One region of the Lentibacillus sp. Marseille-P4043 genome, then DNA from elsewhere that is predicted to be linked to it. Evidence: riboswitches for the same ligand, from Rfam matches in the RefSeq annotation. Region 1 holds a riboswitch; each other region holds the start of a gene.
The links. Region 1 has a riboswitch for S-adenosylmethionine ahead of C8270_RS02750 (LLM class flavin-dependent oxidoreductase). Riboswitches for the same ligand answer to the same signal wherever they lie in the genome.

Region 1 (3,172 bases):
GTTTTGTTATAAAAGAAGTTAATCCTGCATCTTTGGCGGCTTGAATGATCTGCTCTTTACCAACGGCAGCAATGGTTTTTGGTGTGCGAATTCCAGCGGCATCTAATGCCATGTATTGGTTAACTTTGCTGACCTCAAGCCTTAACGCTCGGTTCCCGTTTATCACATTACGACCGTGACGCTCAAGCCAGGATAATACTGCTTCCGTTAATTCTGGTGCAAAGCGATGACCTCTTGTATGGGACGATGCACTCATCCTGCTGTAAAAAACACCTTCAGGAGGGATGGTAGATAAATCAATTGTTCCTTCATTCAAATGCCACTCTTCATAAGGTAACCCCAGTTCATCTAAGCGTTTTGCTAAATGTGCAGTCCATTCACTATTTTCATGAATCACGTAAATCTTTCCCGACATATGATGAGACCTCCTATTTAAACTTGTTGTTTACGTTTTTCGTTAACTAGTGGCATCACTTGTTTTGAAAATCGTTCCATTTCTTCTAATTGAGGTGAGAACTGAAGGAGCAAGAGATCAACCCCAACATTCTCATAAGCAATTATACGCTCAGCAATTTGTTCAGGAGTTCCAATTAAATTTGGACGTAACCCTCGATTTGAAACGGAATAATCGTTTAATTTCACTTGCTGTTCAAGCTCGGATTTGTTTATAAAGTCTTGGTATCCCGCGTAACCCTCTGTATTTTTCACATCGGTAATTCGCTGCCACTCTGCTAATGCCTCTTCTTCGCTGTCCCGACAAATAATATAAGCAGACATACCGAATGATTGAAATGGTGATTTACCAGCCTCTGCACGACGTGTTTGCATATCCGTGATTTTACTGGAAATCTCCTCAACTGTTCCTCCATGCATTACATAAGCATCACATGTATTCACGATCGCTTGTTTTCCACGTGGGCTCTCTCCACCTGCATAGAGAACAGGATTCGGACGTTGCACGGGTTTCGGTTCTAAGTGTGTATCTGTGATTTCATAAAATTTGCCTTTATAACTGAGCGTTTTTTCTGTCCATAAACCTTTCATGATGTCCAAAAATTCCTCTGTACGATCATAGCGTTCATCGTGTGCCGTGAATTCCCCACCATATTGACGCGCTTCACCTTCCCACCAGCCGGAGACTACATTTAAAGTAAAGCGACCATTCGAAATATGATCAATATTAGCAGTCATTTTTGCAGTTACTGCTGGATTATGGAATACAGGTCGTATCGCTGCCATAATTTCAATCTTTTCTGTAACTGCAGCAAGTGCCGCTGCTGTTGACCATGCCTCTAGTGCATCATGCTCAACACCTTTTATATCATTCAAGTATAATTCAGCAATTAATGTTGTATCATATCCCCATTTTTCTGCTGATTGAATTACCTCCTTTGCATAATCAAAGGTCGGAGGCATATTTTCATCCTCCACATTTCGTAACCATCCACCAAAAATAGGTAACCAAAACCCGTATTTCATTCAAATCCTCTCCTTTTTGTTATTAAAATTTGAATCAAAAAAACTTCTTCGATAAGAAGAAGTTTTTGTCTGGCTTCCTTCTTATCTTTCAGAGCATTCAACTCTGCTGGAATTAGCACCTTCCTGACTTTCATCAGTGGGTTGCCGGGTTTCTTCGGGCCATTTCCCTCCACCACTCATAATAAGAATATGTATTAAACTAAAGTAATCATACCAGATAACTATGAATTGAAGCAATCAATTAAGTGAAATTTCACTCGTCAAGGGACTATGAAGGATGTTGCCCCTTTATTCGGCCGGTTCATTAACGAGGATTAAAAGAAACACAGAAGCAATAACAATAGAAATAACTAAATTCAACTGCTAGAATTTAATTAGATTTTAAGAAGGGTGGCAAAAATAATGAATCAAAAAGTGATCATAAATAATAGGACAATTAATGTGGACAATTTTTACGTAGATACAGTTATAAATAAATCTAGGGGCAAAGAATTACTTAAAGTAGGATTTGATTTTAAAGTCAACAGCAGTGACTACCACGAAATTACAACCTTGCTATATGCCAATGATTTCCATGTGAAAGTTCCAGAAAAAAATCTTGAATTTCCCGCAACCATTTACTCCTATTCAACGTCAATCACAAACCTCTATGAAGATGGTGCTGTTGGTGACTTTGCATTGGAATTAAAGGAGAAATCAGAGCTTAACTGAATACAACGTAACAGTTAATTTGTTGTAAACAAGCAATTTTCTATATTTGACGGATCCCATCAACATCCCTATAATGGTCAACTATGTGTTATTTATAAAAGGGCAAGTCGGTGGTTTTTCATAATTGTAGTTTGGTTATTATCTTCCATCCATCGGTCTGTGTGGAAATATGATAGAGGTTGTTCAAAAGTTACCAGCTAACATGTTGAACACGCACTTATCGACACTTGCTCCTAATCAATTAGGAGGAAAAGCGTGTACGAAAAAGAGAATAAAACAGATTGGACAGTATTTTTAATAAGTGGAGGATTTGTAATTTTATTTATTGTGTTATCTTTCATTAACAGCACAATGGTGGGCGATACGATTGTAAAATTATTTAATTGGTCTGCGAAGTATTTTGGAGCCTATTGGCAAGTACTGTTATTGGGGAACTTTGTAATTGGAATTTATTTTGTCTTTTCAAAGTATGGAAGGGTTCGTTTAGGGAATCAATCCGCACCGAAATACAATTATTTTAAATGGATTTCTATGATTCTTTGCACTTTACTGGCAAGTGGGGGAGTCTTTTGGGCGGCGGCTGAGCCAATGTATCATTATATGACCACCCCACCGTTATTCGGTGAAGGATCGGGCGATATCCCGGCTGCATTTGCACAGGCCTTTATGGATTGGGGATTTGTAGCGTGGGCCATACTTGGAACGTTATCAACCATTGTGATGATGTATGTGCATTATGTTAAAGGGCAACCGCTAAAACCTCGAGCAATCTTATATCCGATCTTCGGAGAAAAAGTTTATCATAAAAGTATTCTTGGTTCACTCGCTGATATCATCTCGATTATAGCAGTAGCGGCAGGAACACTTGGACCTATAGGATTTCTAGGTCTGCAGGTAAGCTATGGATTACATGATTTATTTGGTATTCCCAATGTGTTAACGACTAGCATTATTATTGTACTAGTATTATCGATGATCGCTG
Region 2 (3,172 bases), 1.7 Mb from region 1:
ATTAAATATCCATAAAGGATGAGTAAACAATTATTATTCAGGCTTGTAAATAGGGCCTGCTTGCATAATATCTTCACTTGCTTGCGTGAATTTGTTGAAGTTTTCATGAAATTTAGTTGCGAGTACTTTAGCTGCTTCATCATAGGCTGTTTTGTCAGCCCAGGTGTTTTTCGGTATTAGTACTTCATCAGGTACACCAGGAACATGCATTGGCATTTCTAATCCGAAAATGTCATCTTTTACTGTTTCAACGGTATTTAATTCACCTTCCAAGGCAGAATGTATCATTGCCCTTGTATACGAAAGTTTCATGCGATTCCCAACACCGTATGAACCACCAGTCCAGCCTGTATTTACTAAGAAAACATTAGAATGGAACTGATCAATCTTTTCACCAAGCATTTCAGCATAAGTGGACGGTGCTAACGGTAGAAATGGTGAACCAAAGCACGCCGAAAATGTCGCTTGTGGCTCTGTAACCCCACGTTCTGTCCCGGCAAGTTTACTTGTGTATCCACTTAAGAAATGGTACATCGCTTGTTCTTTTGTTAACTTGCTGATTGGTGGTAATGTACCGGAAGCATCAGCAGTTAAAAAGATAATCGTGTTTGGGTGACCAGCGACACTAGGTGTTACAATATTATCAATGTTTTCCAGTGAGTATGCTGCCCGGGTATTTTCCGTCAGTACAGTGTTGTCATAATCCGGCAATCTAGATTCCTTGTCAATGATGACATTTTCCAGGACAGAGCCAAAACGTATTGCGTTGAAAATTTGTGGTTCTTTTTCCTTGGACAAATTGATGCATTTTGCATAGCAACCGCCCTCAATATTGAACACACCATTAGGACTCCAGCCATGCTCATCATCACCAATCAGACGGCGATAAGGGTCAGCTGATAATGTCGTTTTACCTGTTCCGGATAAACCAAAGAACAAGGCAACATCTCCTTCTTGACCAACGTTCGCGGAACAATGCATCGAAAGTACATTTTTTTGTGGTAGTAAATAGTTCATTACAGAGAAAATTGATTTTTTAATTTCTCCCGCATATTCTGTTCCGCCGATTAAAATAATCCGTCGCTTGAAGGAAACGAGAATAAACGTCTCTGAATTTGTTCCGTCAATTGCTGGGTCTGCTTTATATGTTGGTGCAGAAACCACCGTAAATTCAGCATGATGCGATTTTAACTCTTCTTCAGTTGGTGTAATGAATAATTGTCTAGCAAATAAGTTATGCCATGCATATTCGTTAATTACCTGAATTGGCAAACGATGCTTTTTATCTGCACCGGCAAATCCTTTAAAGGAATACAATTCATTTTTATCTTTTAAATAAGCTATGACTTTCTCGTATAGCTGGTTAAATTTATCTTCATCGATTGCTTGGTTTACAAGACCCCAATCAATAAACTGTTCACAAATGTCATCTTTCACGATAAACTTATCTTTAGGTGAACGTCCGGTATATTTTCCTGTTGTTGCTTGAATTGCACCTGTTGCTGTCAATACTCCTTCGTTCCTTGCTAAGATTTTTTCAACTAGCTGAGGTACCGATAAATTGTGCTGGATATTCCCTTGCGCTAAAAGTTCATCCGATACGGTTGATCGTTCCATCGATTTCATATATGATACCTTCCTTTTTGATGGATTTTTTTATAGAGCCATGAAACGGTTTTCTTTTAAATCTGTTTATTAGTATAACACATTTATTTAATTAGTCCATACTAATATATTATTTTATTTAAAATGTTGTGCTGTCCTTTGAAAAAGTTGACACATCACAACGATTTCGGTACGATAAAACGTGAACGGACACTCTCTTATTCAGAGTTGGTGGAGGGACAGACCCGATGAACCCCAGCAACCATCACATTTGTGAAAAGGTGCTAATCTGATGCAAGGATATTTCCTTGAACAATAAGAGCGAAAGGCCACAACTCCTTTCCTCATACAAGTAGGAAAGGCTTTTTTTGTTTTAAAGGGAGTTTATATAATTGATAAATACAGAGGAGTTCCGTACCACGATATAAAGGGAGAGATTTAAGCCAATGGCTGCAAATCGTCGTTTATTTACATCTGAATCGGTAACAGAGGGACATCCGGATAAAATTTGTGACCAGATTTCAGATGCTATTTTGGATGAAATCTTATCAAAAGATCCGAATGCACGAGTAGCTTGTGAGACAACGGTGACAACTGGTTTAGTATTAGTATCAGGGGAAATTTCAACAAGTACGTATGTAGATATTCCAGCAATTGTAAGACAGACAATAAAGGATATTGGTTACACAAGAGCTAAGTTTGGTTTCGATGCTGAAACATGTGCAGTACTGACAGCAATTGATGAACAATCAGCAGATATTGCTGGTGGAGTGGACACTGCATTGGAAGCACGTCAAGGAAAGATGTCTGATGAGGAAATCGCTGCGATCGGTGCAGGTGATCAGGGGTTAATGTTTGGCTTTGCTTGTGATGAAACAGAAGAATTGATGCCATTGCCGATTTCACTCGCGCATAAATTGGCAAAACGATTAGCTGACGCAAGAAAAGATGAAATTCTACCTTATTTACGTCCGGATGGAAAAACACAGGTAACGGTAGAGTATGATGAAAATGACAATCCTGTTAAAGTAGATACAATTGTCATTTCTACACAACATCACCAGGACATTTCAACCGAACAAATTGAAAAGGATTTAATTGAGCATGTTATTCATCCGATTGTACCAGCAAATTTACTAGATGAAACAACAAAATATTTCATCAATCCAACCGGCCGCTTCGTTATTGGTGGACCACAAGGGGATGCTGGACTAACAGGAAGAAAGATAATTGTTGATACGTATGGTGGTTATGCCCGTCATGGCGGAGGAGCATTCAGTGGAAAAGATTCGACTAAGGTGGACCGCTCAGCAGCATATGCCGCTCGTTATGTAGCAAAAAATATTGTTGCTGCAGGCCTTGCTAAAACGTGTGAAGTGCAGCTTGCCTATGCGATTGGCGTTGCGGAACCCGTATCCATTGCGATTGACACATTCGGTACTGGAACAGTTACGGAAGAAAAACTCGTTGCAGCAGTTCGAGAATTATTTGATTTACGTCCGGCAGGCATTATCCGTATGCTTGATTTGCAACGGCCAATCTTTAAAAACACTGCCGCATACGGACA
Region 3 (3,172 bases), 2.8 Mb from region 1:
GCGGTGTAGCATTACCAGCAGCAATTATTTTAGAAACCGTTCAAGGTGAAGGTGGAATAAATGCTGCAAGAATGGAATGGCTGAAAAAAATAGAAAATATTTGTAAACGTTGGGACATTTTATTAATTATTGATGATGTTCAAGCAGGATGTGGCAGAACAGGTACTTTCTTTAGTTTTGAGCCTGCTGGTATTAATCCAGATGTTGTCTGCCTTTCTAAATCGATCGGCGGTATTGGCCTACCAATGGCTATTACACTGATTAAACCAGAATATGATCAATGGGGGCCTGGTGAGCATAATGGAACATTCCGAGGCAATAACCTTGCATTTATTGCTGCATCAGAAGCATTGACCAATTGGGAAACAGATGAATTCAGTCAGTCAATTAAAGAGAAGGCGCTTATTTTAAAGGAAGGTATTCAATCGATTATCAAAAAATTCCCAGAACTAAATGGAGAGGCTCGTGGTAGAGGTCTAATGCAGGGAATTGCCATCGACAATACAAATGATGTTACTAGTAAAATTTGTTCGGAAGCATTTGAACGTGGATTAATAGTTGAAACTTCAGGACCAAATGATGAAGTTATTAAGTTCCTTCCGCCGCTTATCATTGATAAAGAAGGTTTGAAAATAGGACTTGGAATTTTGGAAGAAAGTATAAATCACGTTCTTGCATAATACATTGTAATAGATATTGCCTGAAAAATAGAGAGGAGAAATGTAGAAATGATCGTAAAATCACTTGAAGATATTAAAGGTACTGAGGACGAAACATCAGGAGAAAACTGGACGAGTCGCCGATTTTTATTAAAAAAAGACAATGTTGGTTTTAGTGTGAATGATACATTAATCAAAGCTGGTACAGAGAATTATTTTTGGTATAAAAACCATATTGAAGCAGTTTATTGTATTGAAGGCGAAGGAGAAATTGAAAAAGTAGAAACTGGTGAAGTGTGGCAACTTAAAGCAGGAACAATGTATACACTAGATGAGAATGATAAGCACCTACTTCGCGCAAGAACACAAATGCGCATGGTGTGTGTATTTAATCCGCCACTTGTTGGAACAGAAACACATAATGAAGAAGGTTACTATCCGTTGTTGACGGAATAAGAATAAGAAAAAAGAAGGAACCAGGTAATTCTGGTTCCTTTTATTTACATGCATATTTGGATTGAACCATATTTTTTAATTCCTACTTGACTTATTGGATTTGTTGGAATATACTTTAAATTAAAATTAAATAATCTTATCAAGAGAAGCTGAGGGATCTGGCCCTGTGAAGCTTCAGCAACCTCTGACACTTGTCGGGAAGGTGCTAATTCCAGCGGGAGTAATTCTTGGGAGATAAGAGCGGAAATTGAATGTTAAACGTAAAATAACCCTCTTTTCTCGAATAAAAGAAAAGGGGGTTTTCTAATGAAAAAATTCACAGTAGCTAAATAACGAACGTTAGAAAAATAGAAGGGATGATTGTATGAGTGAAATTGCTATTTTATCTGGGAGTCCATCAGCATATTCCCGATCGGAACAGGTCCTGAAATATTTGGGAACTTTACTTAAACAGGAAGATTTTTCGGTAACCCATATTTCGGTTAAAGATGTGCCACCTGAAACTTTATTTTCGGGAGACTTTGATACTCCGGCCATCCGGGAAATCGCGACATTAACTCAGGCGGCTAAAGGTGTCATAGTTGGTTCGCCTGTGTATAAAGGCGCTTATTCGGGAGTTTTAAAAGCACTGCTTGATATACTTCCGCAAGATGTGCTCAAACATAAACCTGTCCTCCCGCTCATGACTGGTGGGAGTATGTCTCATCTTCTAGCAATTGAATATGCATTAAAACCTGTGCTAGCAACATTAAAAGGATATAATCTAAAAGGTATCTATGTACTTGATAGTCAGATTGATAAACAAAAGAAAAATCCAATAGTTGATGAGGACATTTTACAACGCACTAAAAAGCAATTACATTACTTTGTGGAATTGGTGTATAAACAAAATGCACTAGCAGCTTCATTGTATTAAAGAAACATTTGAATTAAATGAAGGAGGGCCATCCAAATATGCCGAACAAACGAATCTATTTAAATGCGTTTGATATGAACTGTGCGGGTCATCAATCTCCTGGATTATGGACCCATTCAGAAGATGAATCACATCGATACAAGGATAGTGAGTATTGGATTGAACTTGCTAAACTACTGGAAAAAGGTCGGTTTGATGCTGTATTTATTGCGGATGTATTAGGTGCATATGATGTATATCAAGGCTCACGGGATGCGGCTGTTCGTCAGGGGGCACAGGTACCAGTCAATGATCCGTTATTGGTTGTTCCGTTAATGGCGGGCGTAACGAAGCATCTCGGATTTGGTGTAACGGCTTCTGTTACACATGAACATCCATATCCTTTTGCCCGCAAAATGACAACGTTGGATCATCTAACGAATGGGCGGATTGGATGGAACATTGTAACGTCTTACCTGAAAAGTGCAGCAGTAAATATGGGATTTGATGACCAAGTGAAACATGATGAGCGTTATGATATTGCAGCAGAATACTTGGGTGTTTGCTATAAGCTTTGGGAAGAAAGTTGGGAGGACGATGCTGTTAAGGTTGATAAAGAAAATGGCATCTATACCGATCCAGACAAAGTTCATGATATTAAACATGAAGGAAAATATTTTAAAGTGCCTGGTGCTCACTTAAGTGAACCATCACCGCAGCGGACGCCGGTCATATATCAAGCAGGTGCTTCTACAAAAGGTCGCGCATTTGCTGCTCAAAATGCAGAACTTACATTCATTGGTGCACCAAATATTGCTGCTGCTAAAGAAACAGTTCAGAAACTACGGGCAGATATCAAGAAAACGGGAAGATCTCCAGAAGAGGTGAAAATTCTTTCGATGTTTGTTCCAATTGTTGGCAGAACAGAAGAAGAAGCAGGATAATCTATTTGGTCATGGAGATCAGTTGCCAGCTCATCATCCGGGGAAACAAGCGAAAACTTTGCTTGTAGAGTAATTTTTAAGTTTTTGGGGATCTGTAACTTGTTAGAAATAAGTTGCTAATCCCCTATTTTTATTTTGTATGGATTCTTTCTTACAGTTAGATGTTACTTTGATATAATAATGATAGGCAATTGAAAATGTTCGAGGTGACACAATGA
Region 4 (3,172 bases), 320 kb from region 1:
ACACATTTACAATTGCATTTAAAACATTAAATACCGGAGCATTTTCCCATAAATGTCCTTTACGTGTTACAACGAGCAAGATACCTAATGGTAAGCCAATGATCGTAGCGAATAATAATGAAAATGCAACCATCGAAACTGTTTCCCATAGGGCTGCGATAATTTGATCCCAATCAACTAACATCCTCTAATACCTCCTTCACTGTTACCTTTTGTTGGTTGATATGCATAATAACTCTACTCACTTCTTTTGCTTCACCTGCAAACTTCACGATTAAGTTTCCAAATGGTGTCCCTTGCAATTCTGTAATACTACCAAACAAAACATTTACCTCTACATCAAATCGCTTGGCTATTTGAGATAACAGTGGATAACCTGCCGATTCCCCAACGAACACAATCCGGTAAATTTGATTGGTAGATTCTTGTGATTGAATTAATTGATGAACCGATTCTGGTATTTCATCATGCATGACTGTACTTACAAAGTTATGGGCAGTTTCCGTTTTAGGCTGGGCAAATACATCAAATACAGATCCCGATTCAATCATTTTACCCTGATCAAGCACTGCAACCTTATCGCATATTTCACGGATAACCCCCATTTCATGAGTAATGATTAGAATGGTAATGTTATATTCCTGATTAATTTTCTTCAAAAGCCTCAAGATTGAATTCGTTGTCTGCGGATCAAGTGCCGATGTTGCCTCGTCACACAATAGAATGGATGGCTGTGTTGCCAAGGCTCGGGCAATACCTACTCGTTGTTTCTGGCCACCTGAAAGCTGATCCGGGTAATTATCAGCCTTATCACTCAGTCCGACAAACTCCAACAGTTCATTAACTCTTTTTTTAACTTCTTCCTTAGGCGTCTTCATTAGTAATAATGGCATTGCCACATTCGTAAAAACCGTTTTTGAATTTAATAGATTAAAGTGTTGAAATATCATTCCAATGCTTCGTTTTGCTTCCCTTAATTCCTTTGGGGAAAGACTGAGTAGATCCTGGTTATTTACAACTACTTTTCCAGAAGTCGGTTGTTCAAGTAAATTCACACAACGTATCAATGAACTTTTTCCGGCACCACTAAATCCAATAACACCATATATTTCGCCTTTTTCAATCTGTAAATCAACATCATCCAGTGCCTTTATCTGTTGTTCACCACTTTGGTATATCTTCGTTACATTCTCAAAAGTAATCATAATTCCCCTCCTCTTTAAAATGAAAAAATGCCCCTTCTTGAAAAACAAGAAGAGGCATTTACGAGTTTCCCTCTCCTTATCTTTCAAGCCTATTGCTTGCTGGAATTGGCACAGTACTTTTACAAGTCCGCTGCCGAGGTATCATAGGGCCAGCCCCTCCACCTCTCTGGATAAGAAGTCTTGCTATTTAGTTTTCACATAGAAGTAAAAAATCCCTCCTTATGATATTCATAAGAAGAGATTTGCATTCAATTCCGCTCACTCTTCTTATTTTCCAAGCATATGCTTGTTGGATTTGGCACAGTTCTTTTTATAAAAAGTCCGTTGCCGAGGTTTCGCAGGGCCAATTCCCTCCACCTCTCTGAATAAGAAGTTATAAATTATTCATTTGATATTGTTTAATACAATACTACCGTGACGAATCTTTGTCAATACACTTTTTGAAAAAATTGAAAAAGCGATACCTCACTATGGGATGGTTTCCTTGTTGTATCAATATTAATTAATCGAGATAACTATCTTACCAATGTTTTTATTTGCCTCCATATATCGATGTGCTTCTTGAATATCCTTGAAAGCAAAGGTATGATCAACAATGGGCTTCAACTTTTTCTGATTGAATAAGGGTATTGCTTTTCGAATAAATTCATCTGTCAAAGCTTTTTTATAAGCATCACTTCTTGGAGTTAGCAATGTTCCCTTCAGATGAATTCGTTTTGCAAGAATTGACATTAAATCTACTCGTTCAACCTCTGTTCCACCCAATACACCTATCAGTACCCAGCGGCCATCGATTGCAATGCTTTTTAAGTTTTTCTCCCAATAGGAAGCTCCAATAAAATCAAGTATGACGTTTACACCTTCTTGATTTGTACTTTTTAAAACTTCCTCCGCAAAGTTCTGTTCTTTATAGTTAATTCCAACATCAGCTCCGAGCGACCGACAAAAATCTAACTTCTCTTGTGAGCCCGCTGTTGTAATAATTTTTGCGTTTGTCATTTGCTTTGTTAATTGGATGGCCGCTGTACCAACCCCACTTCCACCTGCATGGATTAAAACTGCATCTTGATCTGTTAGATTACCCAACCAAAATAGAGTTTGGTATGCGGTTAGAAACACCTCTGGAATTGCTGTTGCTTCTTCAAACGATAAATTTTCTGGGATCTGTATCACTCGATCAGCTGGCATAACAACGTATTCTGCATAAGCTCCACCATTTACGAGGCCCATCACACGGGTTCCAACTTCTATATCTGTCCCGTCTGCAGCTTCTACCACTTCTCCGGCAACCTCTATACCTAAAATTGGATTAGGCATATACCCTGATTTACCTTCTCGTGTCATAATATCAGTACGATTGACTGCAAATGCCTTTACCTGAATTAGCAGCTCACCACTGCCTACAGTCGGGTTAGGAAATTCCTGAAATTGTAATTGCTCGGCACCACCAGGTTTATTAACTACAACTGCTTTCATAATAATAGCTCCTTGTAAACTTATTTTTGTTGAAAGTTAGTATATCATAATGGCATGTGTGTTTTAAAAAAAGTGATTGTCTGATGTAGTGTAACTTTAAGCAGCAAAGTGAATTATATTGACAGAACATGAGAACGATTTTGTTAGGTGATGGATAAACTGGGGGGATTTTTTCACCATTCAACTTAAATTCCCCCTTGTTTTGGAACATCCTCTACGCCATGGTACAGTTTGATGGACTATACTAAACGATAAGATTAAAATAAATAATAATTGGCATTCCGAGGTGATTCGTATGAGCTCTTTAAACCAACGTTTAGCGACACAATCTGCAACCAAAAGCTTTTTTCAATATTTCATTCCGACACTGCTTGGTATGATGCTGATGTCTATAAATGTTGTCGTGGATGGTATTTTTGTTGGAAATGGGGTTGGTTCTGTTGCATTGGCAAGTGTGAATATTGCGGTACCCGTCTTTTCCATCATCATTT

Region 2: linked by a shared signal. The riboswitch ahead of metK (methionine adenosyltransferase) and the one ahead of C8270_RS02750 (LLM class flavin-dependent oxidoreductase) in region 1 are both predicted to bind S-adenosylmethionine.
Region 3: linked by a shared signal. The riboswitch ahead of ssuE (NADPH-dependent FMN reductase) and the one ahead of C8270_RS02750 (LLM class flavin-dependent oxidoreductase) in region 1 are both predicted to bind S-adenosylmethionine.
Region 4: linked by a shared signal. The riboswitch ahead of C8270_RS04390 (methionine ABC transporter ATP-binding protein) and the one ahead of C8270_RS02750 (LLM class flavin-dependent oxidoreductase) in region 1 are both predicted to bind S-adenosylmethionine.

What each region holds. Positions count from the first base shown of each region.
Region 1 is NZ_LT984884.1:511,642-514,813, reverse strand. Features, by position in the region: gene C8270_RS02755 (ATP-grasp domain-containing protein) at 1-415, opposite strand, end outside; gene C8270_RS02750 (LLM class flavin-dependent oxidoreductase) at 433-1,479, opposite strand; SAM riboswitch class I at 1,558-1,667, opposite strand; gene C8270_RS02745 (DUF3219 family protein) at 1,882-2,190, shown strand; gene C8270_RS02740 (BCCT family transporter) at 2,446-3,172, shown strand, end outside.
Region 2 is NZ_LT984884.1:2,221,907-2,225,078, forward strand. Features, by position in the region: gene pckA (phosphoenolpyruvate carboxykinase (ATP)) at 34-1,626, opposite strand; SAM riboswitch class I at 1,821-1,927, shown strand; gene metK (methionine adenosyltransferase) at 2,052-3,172, shown strand, end outside.
Region 3 is NZ_LT984884.1:3,300,038-3,303,209, reverse strand. Features, by position in the region: gene ectB (diaminobutyrate--2-oxoglutarate transaminase) at 1-680, shown strand, start outside; gene C8270_RS16375 (ectoine synthase) at 729-1,115, shown strand; SAM riboswitch class I at 1,249-1,356, shown strand; gene ssuE (NADPH-dependent FMN reductase) at 1,480-2,031, shown strand; partial or broken gene C8270_RS16365 (NtaA/DmoA family FMN-dependent monooxygenase) at 2,070-2,948, shown strand; gene C8270_RS16360 (elongation factor G) at 3,169-3,172, shown strand, end outside.
Region 4 is NZ_LT984884.1:828,284-831,455, forward strand. Features, by position in the region: gene C8270_RS04385 (methionine ABC transporter permease) at 1-184, opposite strand, end outside; gene C8270_RS04390 (methionine ABC transporter ATP-binding protein) at 174-1,205, opposite strand; SAM riboswitch class I at 1,279-1,382, opposite strand; SAM riboswitch class I at 1,470-1,577, opposite strand; gene C8270_RS04395 (NAD(P)H-quinone oxidoreductase) at 1,704-2,681, opposite strand; gene C8270_RS04400 (MATE family efflux transporter) at 2,977-3,172, shown strand, end outside.